2 regions of the Pseudoalteromonas agarivorans genome follow, and region 2 is predicted to be linked to the other one. Evidence: riboswitches for the same ligand, from Rfam matches in the RefSeq annotation. Region 2 holds a riboswitch; the other holds the start of a gene.
The links. A riboswitch is a leader RNA that binds a small molecule or an ion and turns the genes downstream of it on or off. The one in region 2 is predicted to bind cobalamin.
Positions count from the first base shown of each region.

Region 1: another riboswitch for cobalamin. It lies ahead of NQT65_RS12485 (ABC transporter ATP-binding protein); the one in region 2 lies ahead of NQT65_RS06360 (TonB-dependent receptor domain-containing protein).

Region 1 covers NZ_JANIGJ010000006.1:190,000-193,422, forward strand. The annotation lists gene NQT65_RS12480 (FecCD family ABC transporter permease) at 1-908, opposite strand, end outside; gene NQT65_RS12485 (ABC transporter ATP-binding protein) at 913-1,722, opposite strand; cobalamin riboswitch at 1,791-1,922, opposite strand; gene NQT65_RS12490 (porin) at 2,021-2,953, opposite strand; gene NQT65_RS12495 (LysR family transcriptional regulator) at 3,152-3,423, opposite strand, start outside.
Region 2 covers NZ_JANIGJ010000002.1:442,899-446,321, reverse strand. The annotation lists gene NQT65_RS06370 (YajQ family cyclic di-GMP-binding protein) at 1-179, shown strand, start outside; gene NQT65_RS06365 (transporter substrate-binding domain-containing protein) at 447-1,229, shown strand; cobalamin riboswitch at 1,297-1,466, shown strand; gene NQT65_RS06360 (TonB-dependent receptor domain-containing protein) at 1,516-3,345, shown strand.

The DNA.
Region 1 (3,423 bases), on a different contig from region 2:
AATGAGCGCGAAAGCACGTCAACCCACACCATAAACGTGCCGCCCACTAAGCTGGTAATTAGTAAGCCAGCAGTACTGCCCTGAGATATAAAAAAGCGCACTATGTGCGGCACCATTAAACCTACAAAACCAATACCGCCACATAGGGCCACCAGCACGGCCGTTATTAACGAGCTCAATACCAGCATTAAAATTCTAAAACGGTGCACACGGACCCCAAGCGTTATCGCGCTTTCATCGCCAAGAAGCAGCGCATTTAACTGCCTTTTAAAGCTCAGCATAAAGCTAATACACACCACTATAACCACGCATGGCAACCATAACGTGGCCCATTGTGCGCGGGCAAAGCTGCCTAACGTCCAAAATAAAATACCAGCCACTGCTTGCGGGTCACTCCAATACAGCAATAAACTTGTAAATGCGCTAAATAAAAACGACAGTGCCACTCCCGCTAGTAACATAGACTCTACTTGCGACCTTTTTTGCCGCCCAGCAATAAGTATCAATAAGCCCATTGCTAAAAAGCTCCCTAATAAGGCAGCAGCCGATAGCATAAACCCTGCACTAATACCCGCAACAGCCATAAGCAGTACTACCCCAAACGATGCGCCTGACGATATGCCAAATAAATACGGATCAGCGAGCGGGTTACGGGTAACCGTTTGTAAAATAAGCCCTGCAATAGCCAAACCTGCCCCCGCCATAAAGGCAAGTAAGGTACGAGGTAACCTAAGCTCATAAATAATACGCGCGTTAAACGAGCCCTCCCCTGCTGATAAAATCCCTGTGAGCACATCACTTAACGGCGTATCTGCGGCGCCAAAACTCAGTGCGCTAAAAAGGCTACCCAGTGCAATTAACACGGCTGCTATAAATATTGTCCACTGGTTTATTTTTGTTATATCCATTTAATTAATAGCCATAAAAGTAAGTAATATGAGGAATAGTTTGGCCATTTTCTGTGCGCTGAGGGTGGCTAGTTACGCGCGCACATACCCCAAAAACATCCGCTAGCATGTCCTCACTAAGTACCTGCGCAGGCGAGCCTGCATGTGTTATTTTACCTTTATTAATAACCACCAGCTCATCGCACATAGCGGCTGCTAAATTTAAATCATGAAATGAGGCAAACACAGTAACCCCTAGCGATTTTGCTAGTTCCATCACTTGTATTTGGTATTTAACATCTAAATGGCTAGTTGGCTCATCCATGATGAGTAATTGCGGTTGCTGCACTATAGCGCGGGCAATCAATGCACGTTGCTTTTCGCCCCCCGAAAGCGATTCAAAATTTTGCTTACACTGTTGATCAAGCCCTACGGTTTTTATTGCCTGTGTAATTTTTTGTTTGTCGCTGTGGGTGGTGGCGCTAAATAATGATTTATGAGGTGTAAGCCCAAGGGCAACCACATCAAATAATGTTAGGTTAAATTGCGCAGGCGTTTCTTGTAGAACTACAGCAACATATTTTGCGTAGTCTTCACTTTTAAGCTGCCAAATATCCTGCTGATTAAAGGTAACGTTACCAGCGGTCGGTTTATTAAAGCGATACAAACAGCGCAGTAAGCTCGACTTACCCGCCCCATTTGGGCCAATTAACCCAATAAACTTACCCTTAGCTATGTGTAAATTAATATTGTTTAAAATGGCGTGATCATCGACTTCCCACGACACATTTTGAACGTTTAATAAGGGTGTATTTGGCGCTAATGTAGTTTGCAAAAGTGAGTCCTTGGAAAGCGTGCACTCACTAACACACAGCTAAAAGACTAGTGCATCAATAAAAATGAGTTTACCCGCTCGTTAAAAAAGTATACCAATCTAGAACTTCTCATGCTGATTGATATGTCTCATTTGTATCTGACTTAAAGCGTGGTGCTAATTACAGTTACGGGAATAGTTGAGGAATTTCACCTCATTCCAAATGAGGGTCTATTATGGGCGGGTAAGTAAATAATTTAAAGCAAAAAAAACCGCGCTCATTAGAGCGCGGCCAATAAAGGGAGTGTTTAAGCAACGCTTAAAACTTGTATTCCATACCTAGACCAACGTAGTCTTGGTCAACATTGTTGTCCATATCAAAGCTTGAGTAAAAACCAAATACTTTAATGTTTTTATTAAACTTATGATCAACACCTACAGAAACTGCCGTTTTGTCGTCGCTGTCATCAAAGTCCATTGCTTGGTATTGCACTTTGAACGTGTTTTTACCCATGCTGTAGGCTGCGTTTAATAAATAGCCGTCAGCTTCTGCGCTACCGTCTACTTTTTCTTGAGTTTGGTACATAGCGCCTAATTTAAAGCTCTCTACTTTACCTTGAATTGATGCACGCACTACATCGTAGCCATTTACTTCACTATCGGCTGCAACCGAGGCGTATACCGCACTCTTTTTAAGTGCAGAGTCACCGTAGGTAACCGCCATTGAATAACCGTTATCTGCATCTACGTCATCTTCGGCAATAAATGTAGCAAGTACTTTAAAGCCTTCGTAGCTTTTAGATGTATAAGTGATTGAATCACCTAAGCGGTTTTCACCTTTAAAGACATTTTTAATATCGCCTTCAAGGTCATTAAATAAATCTAATTTACCTTGCGATTGTTTAAGCGCTGTATCGTTACGACCCACAACAACTTGACCATATGCACCTTTTAAACCTACGTACTGGTTACGTGCAGAAATATTGTCGTCGTTATCACCTTTAGAGTCAGCATCAGATACATCAACTTGAAACTCAAACTTATAAACCGCTTCTAATCCATCAGTAATCTTTTCAGACCCTTTTAGTCCAAAGCGAGATGCATTACTTTTAATTTCAGTGAAAGACCCTTCGCCATCATCAGACGATTGCACAGTAACATTCGCTTTACCGTATACATCAACGTCTGCAAACGCGCTAAAAGATAAACCACTTACTAGAGCAACACATAAGCTCGATTTTACAAAATTCATGTTATTTCCTCGATAATCACAAGACTAATTTTTAAAACAGCTGCAGTTTGTCACCGTTAAATGACAGATATATTACAAAGGAAACATTTTTGTCTTTTTATTTTAATAAAAGTGTCTAAATTCTGAAAACAAAACGACATGAATATTTAATAAACAAAATTGTACCTATTCAACCTCATTAAAAATCATAGTCGGTATTTAGTGTTCATCAACAGGCTGATAAGCATTTATTTTAGGTAATAAGTTAATCAGGGTTTCTATTAACTCTTTTTGTTCGTTGTCTCTGTGGTAGGCCACAAAAATATCACGCGAAGTATGTTCTACATCTTTTACATGAAACAGCTCACCCTTTTCTAGGTGAGACTCAACAAGTACCTCGGGGATAAACGCACTGCCGCCACACTGAAGAATTAAATCAAGGGCAATACGCCCCGTACTGGTTCTAAAATAAGGCGGCGTTTTACCGGTAA
Region 2 (3,423 bases):
ACATGGCTAAAAAAGTAGTTAAAGCCATTAAAGACTCAAAAGTAAAAGTACAAGCTGCTATTCAAGGTGAAGAAGTACGTGTAACGGGTAAAAAGCGTGACGATTTACAAGCCGCTATGCAAGTCGTTCGCACTGCAGATTTAGGCCAGCCTTTCCAGTTTAAAAACTTTCGCGATTAATTAGCTAAGTGTCTTTAGTGTTTTAAAGTGAAAATTTAAATGTGTGGTTATTAAATATATTAGCCACACATTTTACCCCGCCCTAATTACAGCCTTTACTTACTCGCAAGCCTAAACCCCTTTTACCTACGTAAAATTACTCTACTGTTATTCCATATTCTTTTAACGTTATTTAAATGCATTATTAAACCTGCTTATCACGCAGTTGCGTATATTAGGCTATTCTTAATATCAATATTACTTAATAGCGACTGTTAAAGGCTTTGAATGCTTAAGTTTTTTGTTTTTATAATTATTATTGCGTGCAGTAAGTTTAGTTTTGCCAAGCCAATAAATGTAGATGTGTTGGTAGAGGACGGTTACTTTCCAATTATTATTAATGCCGAAAAAGAGCAAGGGTTAGCGCCTGAGTTTGTAAAAATACTCAATGACTCTCAAAGCGAATATAAATTTACTCTTAACTCTTTGCCTGTAAAAAGGCTCAAAAAGTGGGTCGAATGGGGGGAATTCGACATGTTATTTTTAATGGCTATGCAATGGGTGCCTGAGGTAGCAAGAAGTGCCTTACAGGAAACGAGCTTTTATGTTATTGCTAAAAATGAGTTCTATACGCTGGCACAAAACACCCAAAAGCAAAGCTATTTCGATGACTTACATGCTTTAACAAAAGCGGGGGTATTGGGGTATTCCTATCGTTTTGCTGATTTTAAAACCGATGCACAATATTTAAGTGATGAACACCAAGTTAGTTTAACAATCGATGAGTTTAACGTTGTTAAAATGCTGCTATTAAAGCGTGCCGATGTAGGGGTGTTAAATAACATAGCTTATCAATACTTTAAAAAGAACAACATTTTTAATATGAACCTGCTTTATAAGAGTAATACCCCAGATGCTATATACGATACTCATTTTTTAGTTAATCCTGTGCGCAGTAAAATTACGGTAAAACAAATGGATAAGCTTTTAAATTCGCCTGAAATAAAACCTAAAATCACAGCGCTTTTAAGTTCATACGGCGTAACATCCAGCTTTACTGGGAATGAATAATTTAACCTTTAGCTATATAGACGTCCGTTGACATTTGTAAACAAACTGCTCACAATAACCGCCTATTTTCAAGGTGCTTGCTGGTTGCTAAATACAGGGTTTAAAGTATTAAAACTAACAGCGAGATAATCGGGAAGTTGGTGCGCCTTTATGATAAAAGCAATCCCAACACTGCCCCCGCAACGGTAAAGTATTAACGCATTTATGTGTTTACTGAGTCCGGAGACCGGCCTTGAAGTAATCTTACTTACTTAAATCTTTGCGGTGGGCAAAGATAGGGAACATCATGCTAAATAAAACAACTCTTGGCGTTGCTATCTCGGCTGCGCTGTCTTTTTCTGTATCTGCTGCACAAAGCCCAATTGAAAAAATCACTGTTACCGCTAATAAATTTGAACAATCAATAAATAATGTATTAGCGAGCGTTAATGTAATTGAACGCGCCGAAATAGATGCAAGCAATGTACGCGATTTACCAACCTTACTAAGCACACAGGTGGGTTTTCAAATTAACCCTAATGGTGGTTTTGGCCAAACGTCGGGCGTGTCTTTACGTGGTACAGGTTCTGGCGATACGCTAATTTTAATTGATGGTGTACGCACGGGCTCAGCCACACTAGGACAAAAAGCATTAAGTAACGTGCCGCTAAATAGTATTGAGCGAATAGAGATCATAAAAGGCTCGCGTGCAGCTGTGTATGGCTCAGATGCATTAGCTGGGGTTATTAATATAATAACGCGTGAAGCGAGCAATGTATCACTTGATGCCACATTTGGCTCTAACGCTTATCAAAACTATCAGCTTGCAGGTTCAGTAAAATCAGATGAAGTTGTTAGCGCATTTAATGCAGGCTTTGAAAAAACCGATGGTTTTGATGCATTACAAGGTATAGCGCCTGATGACGACAGCTATGAAAATAAAAACGTAGGCTTTAAAGTAAACTATGCAGATGCACACTACGGTAACTTTAAGCTACTAGGCCAGTACAGCGAAGGCTACGCGGATTACGATAGCAGCTTTAGCCCTGCAACGAGCACGGTTGAAAGAGGGGATTTTAAAAACTATCAACTGTCGGCGAAGTGGAGCAAAAACTACACTAACCAATCTCATGCTATAGATGTTGCTTTTGCAACCGATGATTCTGACAGTACATATGTGGACTTTTTTACCGGCGGGCCAATAACCAGTACGTTTATTACTAAACGCTCGCAAGTAGATTACAGCGGCCAATACCGCTTAACAAATGCGCTTAATATTAGCGGCGGCGTTAATTGGTATAACGATGATGTATCGCACAGCTCGCAAGCATTTGATGAGGATAGCCGCGATGTATTGGCAGTGTTTGTTGGGGCTTATTACGGCACCGACACTGTGCTTGCCAATTTAACTCTTCGTCAAGACGACGATGAACAGTTTGGTGATGAAACAACCTATACTGCGGCGGCTGGTTATCATTTATCTGAAAATTCAACATTTAGAATTAGTCAAAGCACAGGTTTTAAAGCGCCAACATTTAACGATTTATACTACCCAAATTTTGGTAATCCAGATCTCCAACCTGAAAAATCAATAAACCGCGAGCTTGGTGTAAATGTTAATTTTGACAGTACACAAGTCGATTTTGCAATTTTTAGAAACGACATCGAAGATAAAATTGATTACGATGAAAACTTTGCGTTAGCTAATATAAACGAAGCTCGCTATGAAGGGGTTGAGTTTAGCCTTACACAACAAATTTTAGGGTTTGATAGCCACTTTAATTTTGCATACTTAAGTGCCGAAAACAAACAAACCGGTGATGAGCTACGCAATGTTGCCAAGCGCACTGTTAATTGGGAAATCGCAAAGCAATTTGGTGATTTTGATGCTCGCATTAATATGCAATACCGCAGTGATCGCGAGGGGGCAGTAACGCGCCTAGGATCGTATACACTTTGGAACCTAGCGGGTAAGTATCATGTAAACGATAATATTGAGCTGTCGCTTCGTGTAGAGAACCTATTTGACAGAGATTACAATGTGGTTGACTCAAGAGCTGACTTTACAAGCGGTGACGTATATTACTACAACACCCCAGAGCGCCGCTTTTTTGTAGGTGCAAGCTATCAGTTTTAATAGCGTTTTTTTAATATACAAAAGCCCGATTTATATCGGGCTTTTTAATGTGTATTTAGAATTGTTTTAACAACGCAA